Regions from separate parts of the Streptomyces sp. NPDC046909 genome, predicted to be linked through region 2. Evidence: riboswitches for the same ligand, from Rfam matches in the RefSeq annotation. Region 2 holds a riboswitch; each other region holds the start of a gene.

Region 1 (7,919 bases), on a different contig from region 2:
AGGACGCCGAGCCCTTCCTGGAGGCGGCCGCCGAGGCGGGGGATGCCGGGGCGGCGACCCTGATGGGGAAGGCGTTGTTGGGGCGGGCGGGACAGTGGCTGCGGGCTGGTGCGGCCGGCCACGATCTGGAGGCAGCTCACCTGCTCGGCGATCTGTGCTTCGGCGGCGGAGACGACGAGGGCGCGTGGGACTGCTACATGTCTGCCGCCATGGCCGGACGAACCGAGGTCGCCACCAGCTTCGCGAGGTGGCACCTGGTCTCCAACGAAGGGGAATCGGCCCTGGTCTGGCTTCAACGGGCGGTGGATACCGGCGGGGAGCCGGCGGTCGAACTGCTGCGGCACGCTCAGCAAGAGCCGCAGTCCCTCGCGGATGCCGAGTCCTACTTCAAGGACACCGACGGCTACCCCCTGGACATCGCCCACCACGGTGTCGTACTCGAAAAGCAAGGCCGACTCGACGAAGCCCGCGCCGAGTACGAGAAGGCCCACGCCTCCGGCGACGCCTACGGCGCGTACCGCCTCGCCGCCCTCCTCGAAAAGCAGGACAAGCCCGGCGAAGCGAAGACCTGGTACCGCAAAGCCGCCGACATGGGTCACCCAGGCGCGAAGAAGGTGCTTGAGGGAAACCCGGATACCGTCAAGGAGTGACCGACCAGCCGACCTCCGTCCCTGCGGCCCCCGACCTCTTCACCTGGGAGTTCGCCACCGACCCCTACCCCGCTTACGCCTGGCTCCGTGAACACGCCCCCGTGCACCGGACCAAGCTGCCCAGCGGTGTGGAGGCGTGGCTGGTCACGCGGTACGCCGATGCCAAGCAGGCCCTCGCCGACCAGCGGCTCAGCAAGAACCCGGAGCATCATGACGAGCCCGCGCACGCGAAGGGGAAGACCGGGATCCCCGGTGAGCGCAAGGCCGAGTTGATGACGCATCTGCTGAACATCGACCCGCCGGACCACACGAGGCTGCGGCGGCTGGTGAGCAAGGCGTTCACCCCGCGTCGGGTCGCCGAGTTCGCGCCGCGCGTGCAGGAGCTCACCGACCGGCTCATCGACCGGTTCGCCGAGACCGGCTCCGCCGACCTCATCCATGACTTCGCCTTCCCGCTCCCCATCTACGCCATCTGCGACCTGCTCGGCGTCCCGCGCGAGGACCAGGACGACTTCCGGGACTGGGCGGGCATGATGATCCGGCACGGCGGAGGGCCGCGGGGCGGTGTCGCGCGGTCGGTCAAGAAGATGCGCGGGTATCTGCTGGAGCTCATCCACCGCAAGCGCGAAGGGCTCCCGGCCGACCCCGTCCCCGGCGAGGACCTCATCTCCGGTCTCATCCGCGCCTCCGACCACGGCGAGCACCTCACCGAGAACGAGGCCGCGGCCATGGCCTTCATTCTTCTCTTTGCCGGCTTCGAGACCACCGTCAACCTCATCGGCAACGGCACGTACGCCCTTCTCACCCACCCCGAGCAGCGGGCCCGCCTCCAGGACTCCCTCACCGCCGGGGAGAGCGGCCTCCTCGAAACCGGCGTCGAGGAACTCCTCCGCTACGACGGCCCCGTCGAACTCGCCACATGGCGCTTCGCCACCCGCCCGCTCACCATCGGCGGGCAGGACATCGCACCCGGCGACCCCGTGCTCGTCGTACTGGCCGCCGCGGACCGGGATCCGGAGCGGTTCGCCGATCCCGACGTCCTCGACCTCTCCCGGCGGGACAACCAGCACCTCGGATACGGCCACGGCATCCACTACTGCCTGGGCGCCCCGCTGGCCCGGCTGGAGGGACAGACCGCGCTGGCCACGCTCCTCACCCGGCTCCCGGATCTCCGACTCGCGGTGGATTCGGCCGATTTGAGATGGCGTGGTGGCCTCATCATGCGTGGACTGCGCACCCTGCCGGTCGAGTTCACGCCTGCGGGGCGGGCCGGGTGACCGGCTTCACGCCGAATCCGTAGGCGGCTTCGCGCCAACTCGCCCGTCCCCGCTGGCCCTTGCGAACATGACATCCCCTCAAGTCTGTGATCTTCACGTGATCTACGCGGCATTAACTTGTGACAAGTGATCGACTGCCGATACGTTCACGCATCAGCGTGGCGACCCGCTCCACCCGTCACGCCGGTCACTGTCGTCTCGCGAAAGGCCCCCGCATGCTCACCGGGAACGGTCGTCACCGTCGCCCCCGCCAGGCTCCGGCACTTCTCGTCGCGGCCGGAGTGACCGGCTCCGCCGTCGCGATCCCGCTGCTGGGTGCCGGCGGCGCGAGCGCGGCGGACGGAAACACCTGGGACCAGGTCGCCAAGTGCGAGACCGACGGCTCCTGGAGTGCGAACAACGGCGACGGCTACTACGGCGGGCTCAAGCTCTCCCAGGCGAACTGGGAGAAGTACGGCGGCCTCGACTACGCCACGAGCCCCGACCTCGCCAGCCGCAACCAGCAGATAGCCGTCGCCGAGAAGGTCCTCGCGGATCAGGGCGTCGGCGTCTGGGGCACCTGCGGGCTGCTCAACGGGCTGAGCCGGGACTCGGCCTCGGACGAGGTCGACACCGGCGTCGCGAGCGACAGCCCCTCGGCGTCCGAAGGGTCCAGTTCATCCGGATCATCCAACTCGTCCAGTTCCTCCGGTTCATCTGGATCGCCTGACTCGTCCTCGTCCTCGGGCTCGTCCTCCGGGTCGTCCGACGCGTCCTCCACCGACGCGACCCCTTCGCCTTCCGCATCCACCGAAGCGGACAACTCCGCCAAGTCGGACACCTCCGACCCCGGCGCCGAGAACTCACAGCCGTCCGACGGCTCACCCACAGCAGAGACGGATGCTGACGAATCGGACAACTCATGGCAAGAGGGCGGCTCTTCGGCCCTCGTTGACACCGGCGCCCTCGCGACCGACAGCGGCGCCGACGCCGACGCCCGCACCGGCGCCGGCACCGGCACCGGCAAGCACCGCGGCGCGAGTGCCGACGAGAGCTCGTACACCGTCCGCTCCGGTGACACCCTCGCCTCCATCGCCGACTCCCTTGACGTCGACGGCGGATGGCGTCGGCTCTACGCCGAGAACAAGCAGGTCATCGGCGCCGACCCGAGCGACATCATGCCCGGTCAGACCCTCGTACTCGGTACCGAATAGGGCGAAAAAGCACGGGAGTTCGCGCCGCACTTCGCAGTAAATGTCCGGTTTGGCGAAAGTGTGGGATGAGTCTCAGAAGCCCTGATCGTCTTTGAAATCCCCCGGGTTCCGTGTCTACGGTCAACACCGCTCGTCACCACGAGCCCCGGCTGCCGCAACGCCGAATCCTGCCAGCGGCCGTACGGGAACAGTCGTCGCGTCAAGCGCCGTAGGCAGGAGCGGGGGACCCAAGGTAAGTGCCGGGCCCAGCAGTTCACGCTGGTCCGGCTCGGGGTGAAGCCGCGCAGTGGGCCGAGAGGCCCCGACGCGCGGCCGGGCAACTCAACCGGCCCGAACCCGACAGCTCACCTCGCAGGCGTCGGTGAGGGGATCCACCATGCTGTTTTCCGGCAAGGGCAAGCACCGCCGTCCGTCCAAGGCCACCCGCGCCGCCGCGCTCGCCGGCGTCACCGGTGTCGCGATAGCCGCCCCGCTGATGGCGGCCGGCAACGCCTCCGCCGCCACCGCCTCCGAGTGGGACGCCGTCGCCCAGTGCGAGTCGGGCGGCAACTGGTCCATCAACACCGGCAACGGTTACTACGGCGGTCTGCAGTTCTCCGCCTCGACCTGGGCCGCGTACGGCGGCACGGCGTACGCCTCCACCGCGAACCAGGCCACCAAGGCGCAGCAGATCGAGATCGCCGAGAAGGTCCTCGCCTCCCAGGGCAAGGGTGCCTGGCCGACCTGCGGTGTGGGCCTGTCCGGCGCCACCTACACCGGCAGCAGCAGCTCCTCCAGCGGTTCCTCCAGCTCGTCGAGCGACAGCGGCACCAGCACCCGCTCCTCCGAGCAGTCGACGTCCCGCTCCTCCGAGCGCACGACCGCGAAGAAGACCGTCACCACCCCGACCGGTAAGAAGGTCAAGAAGGGCGACGGCGAGTACAAGGTCGTCAAGGGTGACACCCTCAGCTCCATCGCCGAGGAGCACGACGTCAAGGGCGGCTGGCAGAAGCTGTTCAAGCTGAACAAGGACATCGTCAGCGACGCCGACTTCATCTACCCGGGTCAGCAGCTGCACCTCAAGTAAGAGGCACCGGCAAGACCCAGCTGAACCACAGCGCCCTCACATCCGTGGTCCTCATACTGAAGGCCTCGTGAGGGTCCCCCCGTCCCCACGGGCTCCCCGCTCCGGTGCGTGTTCCCCCGTACGCACCGGGGCGGGGCTTTTTTGTGCCGGGTTTCCGGAAGCGTCTTTGTTCCGTTCAGAAACAATTTACGATCGGTTCTGTCCACGGGGCGGTCCACGCGGTGGCCGATCGCCCGGAGCCGGTTAGGCTCGTCTCGCAGAGCCGCTGCGGTAGTGCCGTAGCCGCGTCACATCCAAGAAGGAGATGCTCGTGCCGTCCATCGACGTCGTCGTAGCCCGGGAAATCCTGGACTCCCGAGGCAACCCCACGGTCGAGGTCGAGGTCGGCCTCGACGACGGCAGCACGGGTCGTGCCGCCGTTCCGTCCGGCGCCTCCACCGGTGCCTTCGAGGCCATCGAGCTCCGCGACGGTGACCCGAACCGCTACCAGGGCAAGGGTGTCGAGAAGGCCGTCCTCGCCGTCATCGAGCAGATCGGCCCGGAGCTGGTCGGCTACGACGCCACCGAGCAGCGCCTGATCGACCAGGCGATGTTCGACCTGGACGCCACCGACAACAAGGGCTCCCTCGGCGCCAACGCCATCCTCGGCGTCTCCCTCGCCGTCGCGCACGCCGCCTCCGAGGCCAGCGACCTGCCGCTCTTCCGCTACCTGGGCGGCCCGAACGCGCACCTGCTGCCCGTTCCGATGATGAACATCCTGAACGGCGGCTCGCACGCCGACTCCAACGTGGACATCCAGGAGTTCATGATCGCCCCGATCGGCGCGGAGTCCTTCTCCGAGGCGCTGCGCTGGGGCGCCGAGGTCTACCACACCCTCAAGAAGGTGCTGAAGACCAAGGGCCTGTCCACCGGCCTCGGCGACGAGGGCGGCTTCGCCCCGAACCTGGAGTCCAACCGCGCCGCCCTCGATCTCATCGTCGAGGCCATCAAGCAGGCCGGCTACATCCCCGGTGAGCAGATCGCGCTCGCGCTCGACGTCGCCGCGTCCGAGTTCTACAAGGACGGCAAGTACGAGTTCGAGGGCAAGTCCCGCTCGGCCGCCGAGATGACGGAGTACTACGAGGAGCTCGTCTCCGCGTACCCGCTCGTCTCCATCGAGGACCCGCTGTTCGAGGACGACTGGGCCGGCTGGAAGGTCATCACCGACAAGCTGGGCGACAAGGTCCAGATCGTCGGCGACGACCTCTTCGTCACCAACCCGGAGCGTCTGGCCCGCGGCATCGAGGAGGGCTCCGCCAACGCCCTGCTCGTCAAGGTGAACCAGATCGGCTCGCTGACCGAGACCCTGGACGCCGTCGAGATGGCCCAGCGCAACGGCTTCAAGTGCATGATGTCCCACCGCTCCGGCGAGACCGAGGACGTCACCATCGCCGACCTCGCGGTCGCGGTGAACTGCGGCCAGATCAAGACCGGCGCCCCGGCCCGCTCGGACCGCGTCGCCAAGTACAACCAGCTGCTGCGCATCGAGGAGATCCTCGACGACGCCGCCGTCTACGCCGGTCGCTCGGCCTTCCCGCGGTTCAAGGGCTGACCCTCACCGGGCTAAGGCTTAGCCAGTCGTACGTACGTCCCCGTACCCGGTCCCGTACCGTGTGCGGGGACGTACGCGCGTAGGTGAACGGAGTGAGAGATGGCCGTCAAGGACCGGGACCGTTTCTCCACCGCGACCAGGATCAAGCTGCTCGGCGAGCAGACCGCGGCCCGGGTCTACCGTTCGCAGACCAAGCGGCAGGCCCGCCGCTCCCGGCTCACCGGCCGGGCGGCGCTGCTCGCGCTCGTCCTGTGCTCGCTGGTGGTCGCGCTCGCCTACCCGATAAGGCAGTACGTCTCCCAGCGCGCCGAGATCGCTGATCTGGAGCGGCAGCAGGAGCAGGCCCGGCAGCGGGTAGAGCAGCTGCGGGACCTCAAGGCGCGCTGGCAGGACGACGCGTACGCCGAGCAGCAGATCCGGCAGCGGCTCCACTATGTGATGCCGGGGGAGACGGGGTTCATCGTCGTCGACCCGGGCGCGGCCCAGCAGTCGCGCGCCGAGCTGGGGGCCGCCGACCGGCCGTGGTACGCGAACGTCTGGGACGGGGTCGACAAGTCCGACGCCTCCGACCAGTGAACCGACCTTTCCACCAGTTCAAACAGCAGAGAGACCTTCGTACGGCATGGAAACGCCCCCGCCCGCCACTCCGCGCACCGAGCCCACCGACGCGGACGTCGAGGCCTTCAAGCAGCAGCTCGGCCGCCCGCCGCGCGGGCTGCGCGCGATCGCGCACCGCTGCCCGTGCGGTCAGCCGGACGTGGTGGAGACGGCCCCCCGGCTCCCCGACGGCACGCCCTTCCCGACGACGTACTACCTGACGTGCCCGCGCGCCGCCTCGGCGATCGGCACGCTGGAGGCGAACGGCGTCATGAAGGAGATGACGGAACGCCTTCAGACCGACCCGGAGCTCGCCGCCGCGTACCGGGCCGCACACGAGGACTACATCGCGCGCCGTGACGCCATCGAGGTCCTGGAGGGCTTCCCGAGCGCGGGCGGCATGCCGGACCGGGTGAAGTGCCTGCATGTCCTGGTGGGGCACTCCCTGGCCGCCGGGCCGGGCGTGAACCCGCTGGGCGACGAGGCGATCGCGATGCTCCCGGAGTGGTGGGCGAAGGGCCCGTGCGTGACCTCCGGGTGCGCGACCGCCGAGAAGGAGGACGATCAATGACCCGGGTCGCCGCCGTCGACTGCGGTACGAATTCCATCCGGCTCCTCGTCGCCGACTGCGACCCGGCGACCGGCGAACTGGCCGAGCTGGACCGCCGTATGACGATCGTGCGGCTCGGACAGGGCGTCGACCGCACCGGGCGGCTCGCCCCCGAGGCGCTGGAGCGGACCTTCGCCGCCTGCCGTGAGTACGCGGCGGTCGTCAAGGAGTACGGGGCGGAGCGGCTGCGGTTCGTCGCCACCTCGGCCTCCCGGGACGCCGAGAACCGGGACGAGTTCGTGCGCGGGGTGCTGGACATCCTCGGCGTCGAGCCCGAGGTCATCAGCGGTGACCAGGAGGCGGAGTTCTCCTTCACCGGGGCCACCAAGGAGCTCAAGGGCAGCGACCACCTCTCCAAGCCCTACCTGGTCGTGGACATCGGCGGCGGCTCGACCGAGTTCGTGGTCGGCGACGACCATGTACGGGCCGCGCGTTCCGTCGACGTCGGGTGCGTACGGATGACCGAGCGGCACCTCGTCCAGGACGGCGCCGTCACCGACCCGCCCACCGAGGCGCAGACCGCCGCGATGCGCGCGGACATCGAGGCCGCCCTCGACCTCGCCGAGGAGACGGTCCCGCTGCGCGAGGCGCGCACGCTGGTGGGGCTCGCCGGGTCCGTCACCACCGTGTCGTCGATCGCGCAGGAGCTGCCCGAGTACGACTCCGAGCGCATCCACCACTCCCGCGTCTCCTACGACAAGGTCCGCGAGATCACCGAGTGGCTGCTGCACTCCACCCACGCCGAGCGCGCGGCCGTCCCGTCGATGCACGAGGGGCGCGTGGACGTCATCGCGGCGGGGGCCCTCGTACTGCTGTCGATCATGGAGCGGATCGGGGCCGAGGAGGTCGTCGTGAGCGAGCACGACATCCTCGACGGCATCGCCTGGTCGATCGCTTAAGCGGTCCGCGGCCGTCCGTGGCCCTCTGCTGAGCAG
Region 2 (7,919 bases):
GCCGCACGCCTCCAACAAGATCGCGATCGGGGTCGTGCTCGGCGGTCTGTCGTTCCTGCTGATGGTCCTGCCGACCAGCGGACACAGCGGCGACGACTACCTCATGTCGGCCTGGTGGATCGTCGGTTCCTACTTCCTGCTGGGCCTCGGCGACATCCTCCTGGAGACCTCCGGCATGTCCGCCACCACCAAGCTCGCCCCGGTGGCCTTCTCCAGCCAGACCATGTCCCTCTGGTTCCTGTCCCTCGCCCTCGCCAACGGCATCCAGGCCCAGACGGTGAAGCTCTACGACAACGTCTCGCACCCGGCGTACTTCGGCGTCAACGGCGCGATCGCGGTGGCCGCGGGCCTCGCCGTGATGGCCGCCGCACCGTGGCTGCGCCGCACGATGCACCCGGTCCACTGAAACCAACGCAGCCACTGGGGTCACGCTCATGCGCATCCGCACCTCCTTCCCCTACGAGACGACCCACGAGGACCTCCGCATCCCGCTCCCCGACGGGACGCGGCTCTACGCGCGCGTGTGGCGCCCCCTGACCGACGAGCCCGTCCCCGCGCTCCTCGAATACCTTCCGTACCGCCTGACCGACTGGACCGCGCCCCGCGACTGGCAGCGCCACCCCTGGTACGCGGGCCACGGGTACGCGTCCGTGCGCGTCGACATCCGCGGGCACGGCAACAGCGAGGGCATGCCGGGCGACGAGTACGCGGCGGTGGAGCTCGCCGACGGCGTCGAGGTGGTCAACTGGCTGGCGGCGCAGCCCTGGTGCAGTGGCGAGGTCGGCATGTTCGGCATCTCCTGGGGCGGTTTCAACTCCCTCCAGATCGCGGCCCTCGCGCCCGAGCCGCTCAAGGCGGTCGTCACGGTCTGCTCGACGGACGACCGCTATGACGACGACGTGCACTACACGGGAGGTTCCGTCCTCGCGGTCGACATGCACGCGTGGGCCGCCACCATGCTCGCCTTCGTGTCGCGCCCGCCGGACCCTCAGTACGCGGGCGTGGCGTGGCGGGACCTGTGGCTCAAGCGCCTGGAGCAGGTCGACCCGTTCCTCCACACCTGGCTGGCCCACCAGACCCGCGACGACTACTGGCGGCACGGCAGCGTCTGCGAGGACTACGGCGCGATCGACGCGGCGGTCCTGGCGGTGGGCGGCTGGCACGACCCGTACCGGGACACGGTCCTCCGTCTGGTCGAGCACCTCCCGCCGGACCGCGTACGCGGCCTCATCGGCCCCTGGTCCCACCAGTACCCGGACCGCGGCCTGCCGCCCGGCCCGGCGATCGGCTTCCTCCAGGAGACCCTGCGCTGGTGGGACCACCACCTCAAGGGCATCGACACCGGCGTCATGCGCGAGCCCCTGCTCCGTTCCTACATCAGCGACTCGCACCGCCCGGCCACGGTCTACGACACCCTGCCCGGCCGCTGGGTCGCTGAACCGGCCTGGCCCTCCCCCCACGTCACGACCATCTCGTACGGCCTTCAGGGCGCCCCCGTGCTCGTACGGTCCCCCCAGCACACCGGTGTCGACGCCGGGCGCTTCTTCCCGTTCGGGAACGACGCCGATCTGCCGCCGGACCAGCGGGAGGAGGACGCGCGCTCGGCCTGTTTCGAGTTCGCGGTGGGTGAGGAGACATGGGTGCTGGGGCGGCCGCGGGTGCGGCTCAAAGTGACCTCGGAGGTTTCACGCGGACAGGTGATCGCGCGGTTGTGCGATGTCGCGCCGGACGGGTCGTCGACGCTGGTCACCCGGGGTGTGCTGAACCTGTCGGCGCGGCACGGCCGGGACCGGGTCGTGCCGTGGGAGCCGGGCTCCACACAGGAGGTCGTCTTCGAGCTGAACGGCATCGGGCACGCCTTCCCGCCCGGGCATCGCATCCGGCTCGCCGTCTCGTCCGCGTACTGGCCGTGGGTGTGGCCGCAGCCCGAGTCGCAGGCGGGCTTCACCCTGGACCCGGCCGGCAGCTTCCTCGAACTTCCGGTCAGGAATCACGACTTGAGCGCGCCCGTCACCTTCGACGAGCCCGAGCAGTCCGAGCCGCTGGGCGTGGCCTTCCCGGTCACTCTCGACGAACCGCGCCCCGAGCGCCTCGTCGTACGCGATGTCGCCAAGGGTGAGTGGCGGCTGGAGGTCGATCCGCGATACGGCGGCACGCGCGTGTACCCCGACGGTCTGGAGTTCACCGAGGACGCGCTGGAGACGTACACGATCGACGAGACGGACCCGCTGTCGGCGCGGGCCCGCTCGGAGTGGTCGATCCGGCTGCACCGGCCGGAGCTGGCGTGGGACACCACGGTGCGGACCCGCTCGGAGATCACCTGTGAGGCGGCTGAGTTCCTCACCTTCAACGAGGTGATCTGCGCGGAGGGCGGCGAGGTGGTCTTCCACCGGACGTGGGAGCGGCGGATTCCACGGACGGCCGGTTAGTTGCCAGTTGGGCATTCTTGACCGTTTTGCACCTCTTGCGCTTCGCGGTGACTTGCCTCACTTCGCCACACCCGTCACCCCCGGAATTCAGCGCCCCATAAGCCGCACACCATGATCAACGGGTGTGATGTGTGAATCCGGTACTTGTTCCGGACATGTGCGATCGCATACGTTCCCGGCCCAGGGCGGACGCCGAATCCTGCCGCCGCCCTGATACCGCTCACTCACTCACGAGAACACGTACGGCAGGAGCGGGGGACCCAAGGTAAGTCGCCGCACCGGTGCCATTACGGCCCACCGGTACGGCTCGGGGTGAAGCCATGCCTTCTCCGGTGTGGCCGGGCATCTCCCGCCCGAACCCGACAGCTCACCTCGCAGGCGCCGGAGAGGAACTTCGCCATGCGCCTGTCCCGCAAACTCGCCGTCACCGGTGCCGCCGTCGCCGCGCTCGCCTTCCCCGTCATCGGCGCGACCAGCGCCTCCGCGGCCACCACCGGCACGGTCTCCGCGACCTCGCTCGGCTACTCCGACACCCTCGACGGCTGGATCCGCGCCTCCCTCCAGGTCATGGCGCAGAACGGCATCCCGGGCACGTACGACGGCATCTACCGCAATGTCATCCGGGAGTCCTCGGGCAACCCGTACGCCATCAACGGCTGGGACTCCAACGCGGCCGCGGGCACCCCGTCCAAGGGCCTGCTCCAGGTGATCGACCCGACCTTCCAGGCGTACCACGTGGCCAACACCTCGTGGGACCCGTACGACCCGGTCGCCAACATCACCGCGGCCTGCAACTACGCGGCGCAGCGGTACGGGTCCATCGACAACGTGTGGGGCGCCTACTAAGGGCCCGTACAAAGGCTCTGCCCAGGGCTGCCGAAGAGTCTTTCGAGGACGACGGCGATGCCGTCGTCCTCGTTGGACAAGGTCACCTCGTCGGCCACGGCCTTGAGTTCGGGGTGGGCGTTCGCCATCGCGACGCCGTGGGCCGCCCAGTCGAACATGGGGATGTCGTTGGGCATGTCCCCGAAGGCGATGGTCCGGTCCGGGCCGAGGCCGAGGTACTCGGCGGCCAGGGCGAGACCCGTCGCCTTGGTGATGCCGCATGGCTGGAGTTCGACGGTGCCGGGACCCGACATCGTGACCGTCGCGAGGGAACCGACGACTCCGCGCGCGGTCGCCGCCAACTCGTCGTCGGACAGCGTGGGATGGCGCAGCAGCACCTTGCTGATCGGCTCGCACCACAGGTCGTCGCGCCGGTCGACCCGTACAGCCGGGAGGGTCGGGTGCGGCATCAGATAGCCCGGTTCGATGAGCGTGAGCCCCTCGACGCCGTCCTGGTCGACGGCGGCGTACACCTGGCCGACCTCGGCCTCGATCTTGCCGAGCGCGGTCTCGGCCAGCTCCCGGTCCAGGGTGACCGACCACAGCAGACGGTCCGCGCCGGCGTCGTACACCTGCGCGCCCTGTCCGCACACCGCGAGCCCCGTGCTGCCGAGGTCGTCGAGGAGTGGTCGCACTCTCGGGGCCGGCCGGCCGGTCACCACCAGATGCCGGGCGCCTGCCTCCGCCACCCGCGCGAGCGCGGCGAGCGACCGGTCGGAGAGCGTGTCGTCACCCCGGAGGAGGGTTCCGTCCAGGTCAGTGGCGATGAGCGAATATGCGGTGGGTGCGGCCATGATCAGAGAATACGGATGGAATCCCCCGGCGACTCGACGCGAACCGGACGGGCGCAGCCTTCACATGCGTTGACCGGTGCTCCGGTTGCGCGCTCAAGTGGAATCGCGCACCACCAGTTCCGTCGGAAGGACCACTCCGGCCGTGTCCTCACCGGCGATCTGGGCGAGCAGCATGCGGACCATCTCGGTGCTGATGCGCTCGAAGGGCTGGCGGACGGTGGTGAGGGCCGGGGTGACGGCGACGGCGGCCGGGGAGTCGTCGAAGCCGCCGACGGCGATGTCGCCGGGGATCGAACGTCCCAGCAGGTGAAGGGCGTTGACGACGCCCTGGGCCATGAGGTCGGAGGCCACGAACACCGCGTCCATGTCGGGGGCCTGATCAAGGAGTCGCCGGGCGGCCCGCTCTCCGCTCGCCCGGCGGTAGTCGCCCTCCGCCACCAGCGCCGGGTCGTACGGCAGGCCCGCCTCGGTCAGCACTTCGCGGTACCCGGCGAGGCGGTCGGTGCCGCCCGGGAGGTCCAGCGGACCGGTGATCATGCCGATGCGGCGGCGGCCCCGGGCGACGAGATGCCGGACCAGCTCACGGGCGCCGTCGCGGTCGTCGGCCGCCACGTAACTCACCCTCGCGCCCAGCCCCATCGGCTTGCCGCAGGCCACCAACGGCATTCCGGCGGACCGCAGTTCGGCGGCGACCGGGTCCCCGCTGTGGCTGGAGACGAGCAGGACGCCGTCGACGTGGCCCGCGGTGAGGTACCGGGTCAGTCGGCGCCGGTCGCCGTCGCTCGCGGCGAGCATGAGCAGCAGCGGGATGTCGTGCCGGGCGAGGTTCTCGGTGCAACCCCGCAGCAGGACATTGAAGTTGGGGTCCTCGAACAGTTTCTCCTGCGGCTCGGTCAACAAGAAGGCGACCGAGTCCGAGCGTCCGGTACTCAGGCTGCGGGCATGGCGGTTGACGACGTACCCGGTCTTGCGGATGGCGTCCGCCACGGCCCGTCCGGCGGCCGGTGAGACGTAGTGGCCGCCGTTGAGGAAGCGGGAGACGGTGCCGCGCGAGACGCCCGCCTCGCGCGCCACGTCATGGATGGTGGGTGGTCTGCGGCGGCCGTTCGCACGGGCCGTCACGATTTGATCGAGCCGCTCAGCAGGTCCAGCGACCAGAAGCGCTGGATCACCAGGAACAGCGCGATCAGCGGGAGGATCGCCAGCAGACAGCCGGTGATGACCAGGGTGTAGAGCGCGGGCTGCGAGGCGCCCTGGGCGAGGAGCGTGTACAGGCCGAGGGTGATCGGGAACTTCTCGTCGTCGGCGAGCATGACGTAGGGCAGAAGGAAGTTGTTCCAGATGCCGACGAACTGGAAGAGGAACACCGTGATCAGGCCCGGGACCATCATCGGTACGGCGACCCGCGAGAAGATCCGCCACTCGCTCGCGCCGTCCATACGGGCCGCCTCCATCAGCTCCGCGGGCACCGACGCGGCCGCGTAGATCCGGACCAGGTAGACGCCGTACGGGGACAGGATCGACGGCAGCAGCATCGACCAGTACGAGTCGGCCAGGCCCAGCTCGGACAGCAGCAGATACTGCGGTACGGCGAGCACGATGCCCGGGACCAGGACGCCGGCCAGGATCATCTTGAAGATCGCCTCCCGGCCGCGGAACGCGAACCGGCCCAGCGCGTAGCCGCCGGCCGCCGAGACCGCGGCGGAGAGGAACGCGCCGAGGCCCGCGTAGAAGGCGGAGTTGAGCATCCAGCGCCAGTAGATGCCGTCCCGGTACGTCGTCAGCTCGCTGATGTTGTCGAGGAAGCCGGTGCCGGGGGCGAAGGTGAAGGTCGAGAACAGCTCGGCCCGGTTCTTCGTCGCCGCGATGACCACCCAGGCGATGGGGACCAGGCAGTACAGGGCGCCGAGGAGCAGGACGAGGGTGGGAACCCAGGCGGTACGGCGTCGCGCCCCGGGCCCGGATGTCGCGGACGTCGTGGACGTCGTGGACGTCGTGGTCGTGGAGGTCAGGGCCGTCATCGCTGGTCCTCCCCGGTGTGGCGGTCGGCGACGCGCAGCAGCGCGAAGGAGACGACGAAGGTGGCCAGGGCCAGGACGACCGCGGTCGCGGAGGCGCCGTAGATGTCGGACTGGCGGAAGGCGCTGTCGTAGATGGCCATCAACGGGCTCCAGTCGGTGGGCAGTCCGTTGGTGAGCGGGCGCAGCGCCATGGGCTCGGTGAAGACCTGGAGGGTGGCGATCACCGAGAAGAAGAAGGTGAGCACCAGGGAGGGCATGACGATCGGGATCTTGAGACGCAGGGCGATCTTGAGGTTCGAGGCGCCGTCGATACGGGCGGCCTCGTAGATCTCCTGCGGGATCGCTCTGAGGGCGGTGTAGATGACGATCATGTTGAAGCCGGTGCCGCCCCAGACCGCGATGTTGGCGAAGGAGAGGTAGAGGTTGCTGTCGGCGAAGAGGTCCGGCTGGGGGAGGTCGAACTCGCGGAGCAGGTAGTAGAAGGGGCTGACGTCGGGGAGGTACAGGAAGCCCCACATCAACGCCGCGATGATGCCGGGGACCGCGTACGGCAGGAAGATCATCAGGCGGGCGAAGGGGGCACTGCGGGCCCTCGGCGTGTCCAGCATCAGTGCGAAGACCAGGGCGAGGCCGAGCATGGTCGGGATGACGATGAGGCCGTAGCCGAAGGCGCGCAGCACGCTGTGGCCGAAGGAGGAGTTCTGGAGGACGGCGGTGTAGTTGGCGATGCCGTTCCAGACCTCCTCGCGGGCCCCCTTGCCCAGGCCCATGCCCTTGACCTGGACCTTGTGCAGGCTCAGCCAGATCGCGTAGCCGATGGGGACGACGGTGAAGGCGGCGAAGAGGAGGAGGGTCGGCAACAGGAACCAGTAGGGCGCGCTGCGGCCGGGACGCCGTATACGGCGGGGGCGGGCGGGGTCGGCCGGTCCCGCACCGCCCGCCGGGGGCCCGACCGGGGTGCGGTCGGAGCCCTTGAGGGGGGCGGCGCTGGTCATGCCCGGGCCGCCTTCCGGAGCGGGGCGGGCGGCGTCTTCGTGAGCGGCGCGGCCGTCATGCCCCGGCCACCTTGAAGCCCTGCTTCTTCATGTCGTCGAAGGTCTTCGACTGCATGTCGGTCAGGGCGGTCAGGAACTGGGCCTCCTTCTTCGCCTTGGAGGCCTTGCCGAAGGCGTCGTTGAAGGTGGTGTAGGCGATGGTGACGTTGGGGCCCCAGGCGGAGGCGGCCGTGGTCGCGGCGATCTCGGCGGCCGTGTCGTAGAAGTCGGGCTGGTTGGGGAAGAACTCGGGGGTCGTCAGGATCGACCCGGACTGCCCCTTCGTGGCGGCCGGGTAGATCGCGGCCTCCTTGACCAGCGCGGCCAGCGCCTCCGGGTCGGTGTTGATCCAGCGCGCGAACTTCGCCGCCGCCTCGGCGTGCCGGGAGTCGGTGGAGACGGCCGTGGAGGAGCCGCCCCAGCTGCCGGTGACGTTGTCCCCCGCCTTCCACTGCGGCAGCGGCGCCATCCGCCACTTGCCCTTGGTGTCGGGCGCGGAGGAGACCAGGACGCCGGGCGCCCACACGGCGGAGACCCAGCCGATGTGGGTGCCCTTGTTGAGCGCGTTGTTCCAGGCCGGGGTGTACATCGGCTGGTTGTCGATGACGCCCTCCTGGACCAGGCCGCCCCAGAACTCGGTGACCTGCTTGGTCGCGGCGTCGTCGATGGCCACGGTCCAGGTGCCGCCGCTGTCGACGGTCCACCACTTCGCGCCGGCCTGCTGCGCCAACCCGGCGAACAGACCGGGGTCGTTGG
Region 3 (7,919 bases), on a different contig from region 2:
GATGCAGTACATCCGCTGCGACGTGGAGACGATCTGCCTGGGGCAGGCCGGTTCGGCGGCCGCGGTGCTGCTCGCGGCGGGCACCCCGGGCAAGCGGTTCGCCCTGCCGGGCGCGCGCGTGATGATCCATCAGCCGTCGCTGCCCGAGCCGGTGGAGGGACAGGCCAGCGATCTGGCCATCCAGGCCGAGGAGTTGGGGCGCATCCGCCACCGCCTGGAGGAGATGCTCGTACGGCACACCGGGCGCAGCCACGAGCAAGTCACCGCGGACATCGAGCGGGACAAGATCATGGACGCCCAAGAGGCCGTGGAGTACGGGCTGGTGGACCGGATCATCCCCAGCCGGAAGGCCACCGCCGCGCCGCCCACCGGGCGGTGAGGGGCCGGTGCTCCCACCCGAACTCCCACCGCTGCCCGCCCTGACGCGCGCCGAGGGCGAGTTGATCGACCGTTATCTCGACGTGGTCGATCTGCTGGGCCGTATCAACCCGGCGCACCACGGCGACACCTACCGCGGACTGCGGGCCGCCCAGGCGCTCGTGGCCAAGGCGGCCGCACTGCGCGACGCGCTGGCGACGATGCATCAGCGCGGCGAGACCGAGGTGCACGCCGCGACCCTGGCGCAGGCGCTGCGGGTGCTCGACGGCGAGCGGCGCACCGCGCGGGTCGCCCTGCCGCCGCAGTGTCCGGACCGGGGTTGAAACGGACCAAATGACGTACCCCCATTCGGAGTAGACGCCTCTCCTTCGACTGGGCCGTCAGGCTTGCGCGACGCGCGTAGCCCGAGTCCGGAATGAGTGCCTCCGATGCTGGTCCGGGCGTCCTCGGACCCCTGGACAGTCCCTCGAACAGACGAGTGTCCACCCGAACGGGTGAGTGGTGAGTAACAACACAAATCCCCGATTCCATTGGGTTTTTCGGCATTGAGTGCGTGAAGATCCCTGTCTGACGACAAGCCCCCGCCACAGCGGCGGGGCGGTCCGGGTGGACGCCGAGTCCTGCCGCCGCCCGGATGACCGAGTCGACAGGAGTGGATCGGCAGGAGTGGAGGACCCAAGCACGACGGGTCGCCGGAGCAGCCTTCATCGGCCGTTCCGAGCAGCCCTTGGGGTGAAGCCGCAGTTTGCGGCCGGGCAACTTCGCCAGCCCGAATCCGACAGGTCATCCTTCACAGGCGGCTGACGAAGGGTTGCGCATGACTGCGCTCAATCGTGTCCCGTCGCTGATGGCCCGAGCCGGTACGGCTTCGGCTCTCACCCTCGCCGCAGTGGGCGGCTCCCTCGTGGTCCCGGGCCTCGCGTCCGATGCCGAGGCCGCGACACCGGCGACGAAGGCACTCCAGGTAGCGGCCTCCAAAAAGGGCTCCCCGTACAAGTACGGCGCCGCGGGGCCGCACCGCTTCGACTGCTCGGGGCTCACGCTCTACTCGTACAAGAAGGCCGGCAAAAAACTGCCTCGTACGGCGGCCCAGCAGTACAACAAGACCCGCCACATCTCCTCCGGCAGCCGCAAGGCCGGAGACCTCGTGTTCTTCCACTCGGGGTCGAACGTGTACCACGTCGGTATTTACGCGGGGAAGGGGAAGATCTGGCACTCCCCGAAGACCGGGGAGGTCGTGAAGCTGGAGAAGATCTGGACGAAGAGCGTCTGGTACGGCCGGGTCAAGTGACCCGATCCCGCGGGGGTGACGGCGACCTGACCCGCCGCCACCCTCGCGGGGCCGCCGTAGCGCCCCGCCTACGGTTCCTGCTGCCCCGCCGCTGACACCGGCTCCGCCGGGACGGTCCAAGGCAGTTCGATGGAAACCGTCTTGCCCCCCTCGCGCGTGGGCCGCACTCTCAGTTTTCCGCCGCACTCGGCGGTGAGCCACCGAATGATGACCATGCCTCGGCCGTTGTCCTGCTGGACAGCGGCCGGCAGGCGTTTGGGGAAGCGGGGGTGGCTGTCGGTGACGCCGATGCGCAGTTGTTCGTCACGGTCGAGATGGATGTCCACCGTGAAGGTGGGTGACTGCCCGAAGGTGTGCTGTACGGCGTTGGTGGCGAGTTCGGAGACGATGAGCCGGATCGTCTCCGCCACCTCGGTGTCCGCCGGCAGACCCCATTCCGCCAGGGTGCCGATGACATAGGTGCGGGCCGCGGAGACCGAGGCGGGATCGCTCGGCAGAGTGACGGATGCTTCCAGATGGTCTGCCATGGCGACGTCGTCCCTTTCCCACGGGACCGCAGTCCGACACGGAGCGGATGGTTCGAGTACGGTCCCGGACTGGTGCTTCGCCGCCAGACTGCCATTACCAGGCCCGTCACGGTGCCGATCCACCAAGATATGCATATATCTGTCGCTCGAAGCGGTGAACTCTCCGACGGAAAACCGTATTTGAGCGGCCCGTAAGGAGTAAGGAGTAGCCCATGCAGCACGGTCCCGCGGTACGCCGCCGGAAACTGGGCGCCGAACTGCGTGCGTTGCGCACGGGTGCGGGGCTCACCAGTGGTGAGGCGGCCCGGCTGGCGGGCTGGCACCAGTCCAAGGTGAGCCGGATCGAGACGGGCGCGAGCGGAGTGAAACCGGCCGATGTGCGGTTACTCCTGGACGTCTACGAGGTGCGCGACGGCCAACTGCGTGAGCTGCTGCTGGTGTTGGCGGGGTCCGACGAAGGGGGCGGACGGCACCACTGGTGGCACCAGTACCGCGGGGTACTGCCGACGACGTACCGCGACTTCATCAGTCTGGAGTCCCAGGCGAGCGCGATGCGCACGCTGGAGACCTCGGTGGTGCCGGGGCTGTTGCAGACACCGGAGTACGCGCGCGCGGTGACCCGGGCCGCGGTGGGCGGGCTCGACGCGGACACCGACGACAGACTGGACGCGCTGGTCGAGGTGCGGCTGGCCAGGCAGGACGTACTGCGGGCCCAGCCGCCGTTGGAGCTGAGCGCGGTGCTGGACGAGGCGGTGCTGCGCCGGGAGATCGGCGGGCCCGCGACGATGGCGCGGCAGCTGCGGAGACTGATCGAGGCGGCGCGGCTGCCCCAAGTGAGGCTTCAGGTGCTGCCGTTCGCCGCGGGAGCGCACATCGGCATCACCGGGCCTTTCGTAATCTTCTCTTTTCCGAGCACATCTGATCTGGACGTGGTTGTTCTCGACCACATGACGAGTAGCCTCTACCTCGAACGGAAAGAAGACCTCCAGGCCTACACGGAGGCCTTCAACACCCTTCAGATCCACGCCCTTTCGCCCGAGGACTCGTTGGATTACATCGCCGGGATAGGTGACGGCGCGTAAGGAGGCACCATGTCCGCAATGCCTCGGAACGTACCTTCCAGTACCGATTCCAGTACGGATCTGCACGTCGTGCGATGGCTGCGCAGCAGCTACAGCACCGGTGCGAACAACTGTGTGGAGACGGCTCGGCCGCTGACCGGCCCCCAGGCCGGTCTGCTCGCCGTGCGCGACTCCAAGAACCCGTCCGGACCCGCGCTGCTCTTCTCCCCCGAGAGCTGGGCGGGGTTCACGGCCGCGTTCTGAGCCACTCCGTCCGAAGCACGGCCGTGTCACGCCGACTCATGGTCGTGTCTCACCGATCACCTGTACAGCGCGTTCGATCTGCGCCTCGGAGAGGTCCGCGCGGGCGGTCAGCCTGAGCCGTGAGATGCCGTCGGGCACGGAAGGGGGCCGGAAGCAGCCCACGGCGAGACCCGCGGTACGGCAGTCCGCCGCCCACCGCACGGCCTGATCCGGGGACGGAGCGCGCACGGAGACCACCGCGGCGTCGGGGCGTACCGCCTCGTGCCCCGCGGCGGTCAGCCGTGCGTGCAGTTCGGCGGCCACGGTCCGGGCGCGCGCCGCGCGTTCCGGCTCGCGGCGCAGCAGGTTCAGTGCGGCGAGGGCCGCTCCCGCCGCGGCGGGGGCGAGCCCGGTGTCGAAGATGAAGGTCCGGGCCGCGTTGACGAGGTGGTCGATGACCCGGGCGGGGCCGAGCACGGCGCCGCCCTGGCTGCCGAGCGACTTGGACAGCGTGACCGTCACGACGACGTCGTCGGCGCCCGCGAGCCCCGCCGCGTACGGGGCGCCGCGGCCGCCGTCGCCGAGTACGCCGAGGCCGTGGGCGTCGTCGACCAGCAGGCCCGCGCCGTGCTCCCGGCATGCCTCGGCGAGCCCGGCGAGCGGGGCGGCGTCGCCGTCCACGGAGAAGACCGTGTCGGATACGACGACCGCGGGACCGTCGTGCGTGTGCAGCGCCTTGCGCACGGCGTCCGGGTCGGCGTGCCCGACGACCTGGGTCGTGCCCCGGGCCAGCCGGCAGCCGTCGATGAGCGAGGCGTGGTTCCCGGCGTCGGAGACGATCAGCGAGCCGTGCGGGGCGAGCGCGGTGACCGCGGCGAGGTTGGCGGCGTACCCGGAGGAAAAGACGAGAGCCGCTTCATGACCGCTGTATTCGGCCAGCTCGCGTTCCAGCTCGGTGTGAAGCTCGGTGGTGCCGGTGACGAGCCGGGACCCGGTGGCGCCTCCGCCCCAGGTCCGGGCGGCCCGCGCGGCCCCCTCGACGACCTCGGGGTGGCGGGCCAGACCCAGGTAGTCGTTGCTCGCCAGGTCGAGGAGCGGCGAGTCGGCGGGACGGGGCCGCAGGGTCCGTACGAGCCCGGCGCGGCGGCGCAGCAGCGCCTGCTCGTCGATCCAGCCGAACGCCATGGGTCCTCCGGGGTTTTGTAGGCAGCGAACAGACACTAGTGCCCGATCCGGGCACCCACTGTGTGGCAATACCCACACAGCGAATGGCAGCTGTTGTACGAACTCTCCTTGGCCCGGGACGGGTCCGTAGGACAGGATCAGGACCCATGGACCTGCTGAACACGCTGGTGGACAAGGGGCTTCGGCGCGAGCTGCCGACCCGCGACGAAGCACTCGCCGTCCTCGCCACCTCCGACGACGACCTGCTCGATGTGGTGGCCGCGGCCGGAAAGGTGCGCCGCCACTGGTTCGGCCGACGGGTGAAACTGAACTACCTCGTCAACCTCAAGTCCGGGCTGTGCCCCGAGGACTGCTCCTACTGCTCGCAGCGCCTGGGCTCCGAGGCCGGGATCCTGAAGTACACCTGGCTCAAGCCCGACGAGGCTTCCCAGGCGGCCGCCGCGGGTCTGGCGGGCGGCGCCAAGCGGGTCTGCCTGGTGGCGTCCGGGCGCGGGCCGACGGACCGGGACGTGGACCGGGTCGCGGGCACCATCAAGGCGATCAAGGACCAGAACGAGGGCGTCGAGGTGTGCGCCTGCCTGGGCCTGCTCTCCGACGGCCAGGCCGAGCGGCTGCGCGAGGCGGGCGCCGACGCCTACAACCACAACCTCAACACGTCCGAGGCGACGTACGGGGAGATCACGACCACGCACACCTACGCCGACCGCGTGGACACCGTGCAGAAGGCGCACGCGGCGGGTCTGTCGGCCTGCTCGGGCCTGATCGCGGGCATGGGCGAGTCGGACGAGGACCTGATCGACGTGGTGTTCTCGCTGCGTGAGCTGGACCCGGACTCGGTGCCGGTCAACTTCCTGATCCCCTTCGAGGGCACCCCGCTGGCCAAGGAGTGGAACCTCACCCCGCAGCGCTGTCTGCGCATCCTGGCGATGGTCCGCTTCGTCTGCCCGGACGTCGAGGTGCGGATCGCGGGCGGCCGTGAGGTCCATCTGCGCACGATGCAGCCCCTGGCCCTGAACCTCGCCAACTCGATCTTCCTCGGCGACTACCTGACCTCCGAGGGCCAGGCGGGCAAGGCCGACCTGGAGATGATCGCGGACGCCGGGTTCGAGGTGGAGGGCGCGGGCGAGGTGACGCTGCCCCAGCACCGGGTCGACGTGGCAGCGGCGGGCGGGTGCGGGTCGCACGCGAGCGCGGGCTGCGGCTCGCACGAGGGCGCCGGGTGCGGGTCCGTGTGCGGTGCGGCGCCCGAGCCGGCCGTGACTCCGGCGGCGAGCGAGCCGCGTACGGACCTGGTCGCCGTACGCCGTCGTGGTGCCGGAACGGATCTCGCGCCCAATGCCTGACCTGCCCGTGTCCGAGCTGCTCGAGCTCGACCGGCGGCATGTCTGGCATCCGTACGGGCCGATGCCGGGGCGGCAGGAGCCGTTGGTCGTGGAGTCGGCGAGCGGGGTCCGGCTGCGGTTGGCGGACGGCTCGGGCGAGCTGGTCGACGGGATGTCGTCCTGGTGGTCGGCGATCCACGGCTACAACCACCCCGTCCTCAACGAGGCCGCGCACGAGCAGCTCGGGCGGATGAGCCATGTGATGTTCGGCGGGCTCACGCACGAGCCCGCCGTACGGCTGGCGAAGCACCTTGTCGACATGTCTCCCGAGGGCCTGGAGCATGTGTTCCTCGCCGACTCCGGGTCGGTGTCGGTCGAGGTCGCGGTGAAGATGTGCCTTCAGTACTGGCGCTCGCTGGGGCGCGGCCGGAAACAGCGCCTGCTGACCTGGCGCGGCGGCTACCACGGTGACACCTGGCAGCCCATGTCGGTGTGCGACCCCGAGGGCGGGATGCACGAGCTGTGGAGCGGGGTGCTGCCGCGCCAGGTGTTCGTGGACGCTCCGCCGGCCGAGTACGAGGAGTCGTACGCCGAGCAGCTGCGCGCCACGATCGAGCGGCACGCCGATGAGCTGGCCGCGGTGATCGTGGAGCCGGTGGTGCAGGGTGCGGGCGGGATGCGGTTCCACTCCCCCGCGTATCTGCGGGTGCTGCGGGAGGCGTGCGACGCGCACGACGTGCTGCTGGTGTTCGACGAGATCGCGACCGGCTTCGGGCGCACCGGGGCGCTGTTCGCGGCGGAGCACGCGGCGGTGACGCCGGATGTGATGTGCGTGGGCAAGGCGCTGACCGGCGGTTATCTGACGATGGCGGCGACGCTGTGCACATCGGGGGTGGCCGACGGCATCTCCCGGGGCGAGGTCCCGGTGCTCGCGCACGGCCCGACGTTCATGGGCAATCCGCTCGCCGCAGCCGTGGCCTGTGCCTCGATCGAGCTGCTGCTCGGGCAGGACTGGCTCGCGGAGGTCAAGCGGATCGAGGCGGGGCTGCGGGACGGTCTGGCGCCGGCCCTGGAACTGCCGGGTGTGAAGGACGTACGGGTCCTCGGCGCGATCGGCGTGGTCCAGCTCGACCACGCCGTGGACATGAGCGCGGCGACCGCCGCGGCCGTGCGCGAGGGCGTATGGCTGCGGCCGTTCCGCGACCTCGTCTACACGATGCCGCCGTATGTCACGGGTGACGCGGACGTGGCACGGATCGCGCGTGCGGTGTGCGCCGCGGCGCGGGAGGGATGACATGTCGGTCCTGGTGATCACGGGTACGGGCACGGAGGTCGGCAAGACCGTCGCGACCGCGGCGGTCGCCGCGGCGGCCGTGGCGGCGGGCCGGTCGGTGGCCGTGCTCAAGGCGGCGCAGACCGGCGTACGGCCGGACGAGCCCGGGGACGCGCAGGAGGTGTCGCGGCTCGCGGGCGCGGTGACGGCCGCCGAAGTCGCCCGCTATCCCGAGCCGTTGGCCCCCGCGACGGCGGCGCGCCGGGCGGGGCTCGCCCCAGTGCGGCCGCGGGACGTCGCCGAGGCCGCCGCCAAGCTGGCCGCCGAGCACGACCTGGTACTGGTCGAGGGGGCGGGCGGTCTCCTCGTGCGCTTCGACGACGCGGGCGGCACCCTGGCCGACGTGGCGGAACTCCTCGCCGCACCGGTGCTGGTGGTGGCGTCGGCGGGCCTCGGCACACTGAACACGACCGAGCTGACGGCGCGTGAACTGCGGGTGCGGGGGCTTGAGTTGCTCGGTGTGGTGATCGGCAGCTGGCCCGACTCCCCCGATCTGGCCTCGCGTTGCAATCTGGCGGATCTGCCGGAGGTGGCGGGGGCGCCGCTTCTTGGGGCGCTGCCGGCGGGCGCGGGGGCACT

The links. A riboswitch is a leader RNA that binds a small molecule or an ion and turns the genes downstream of it on or off. The one in region 2 is predicted to bind cyclic di-AMP.
Region 1: another riboswitch for cyclic di-AMP. It lies ahead of ABZ928_RS13630 (transglycosylase family protein); the one in region 2 lies ahead of ABZ928_RS43250 (transglycosylase SLT domain-containing protein).
Region 3: another riboswitch for cyclic di-AMP. It lies ahead of ABZ928_RS29635 (C40 family peptidase); the one in region 2 lies ahead of ABZ928_RS43250 (transglycosylase SLT domain-containing protein).

The regions. Positions count from the first base shown of each region.
Region 1 covers NZ_JBEYXC010000004.1:115,078-122,996, reverse strand. The annotation lists gene ABZ928_RS13645 (hypothetical protein) at 1-650, shown strand, start outside; gene ABZ928_RS13640 (cytochrome P450) at 647-1,927, shown strand; gene ABZ928_RS13635 (transglycosylase family protein) at 2,143-3,120, shown strand; cyclic di-AMP (ydaO/yuaA leader) riboswitch at 3,315-3,493, shown strand; gene ABZ928_RS13630 (transglycosylase family protein) at 3,497-4,186, shown strand; gene eno (phosphopyruvate hydratase) at 4,491-5,777, shown strand; gene ABZ928_RS13620 (septum formation initiator family protein) at 5,877-6,353, shown strand; gene ABZ928_RS13615 (DUF501 domain-containing protein) at 6,400-6,945, shown strand; gene ABZ928_RS13610 (Ppx/GppA phosphatase family protein) at 6,942-7,883, shown strand.
Region 2 covers NZ_JBEYXC010000019.1:18,130-26,048, forward strand. The annotation lists gene ABZ928_RS43240 (peptide MFS transporter) at 1-406, shown strand, start outside; gene ABZ928_RS43245 (CocE/NonD family hydrolase) at 435-2,429, shown strand; cyclic di-AMP (ydaO/yuaA leader) riboswitch at 2,637-2,823, shown strand; gene ABZ928_RS43250 (transglycosylase SLT domain-containing protein) at 2,829-3,275, shown strand; gene ABZ928_RS43255 (HAD family hydrolase) at 3,272-4,108, opposite strand; gene ABZ928_RS43260 (LacI family DNA-binding transcriptional regulator) at 4,202-5,230, opposite strand; gene ABZ928_RS43265 (carbohydrate ABC transporter permease) at 5,227-6,129, opposite strand; gene ABZ928_RS43270 (sugar ABC transporter permease) at 6,126-7,124, opposite strand; gene ABZ928_RS43275 (extracellular solute-binding protein) at 7,180-7,919, opposite strand, start outside.
Region 3 covers NZ_JBEYXC010000009.1:304,959-312,877, forward strand. The annotation lists gene ABZ928_RS29625 (ATP-dependent Clp protease proteolytic subunit) at 1-379, shown strand, start outside; gene ABZ928_RS29630 (hypothetical protein) at 387-701, shown strand; cyclic di-AMP (ydaO/yuaA leader) riboswitch at 980-1,192, shown strand; gene ABZ928_RS29635 (C40 family peptidase) at 1,196-1,669, shown strand; gene ABZ928_RS29640 (ATP-binding protein) at 1,738-2,196, opposite strand; gene ABZ928_RS29645 (helix-turn-helix transcriptional regulator) at 2,409-3,278, shown strand; gene ABZ928_RS29650 (DUF397 domain-containing protein) at 3,288-3,521, shown strand; gene ABZ928_RS29655 (8-amino-7-oxononanoate synthase) at 3,558-4,685, opposite strand; gene bioB (biotin synthase BioB) at 4,832-6,028, shown strand; gene ABZ928_RS29665 (adenosylmethionine--8-amino-7-oxononanoate transaminase) at 6,021-7,301, shown strand; gene bioD (dethiobiotin synthase) at 7,303-7,919, shown strand, end outside.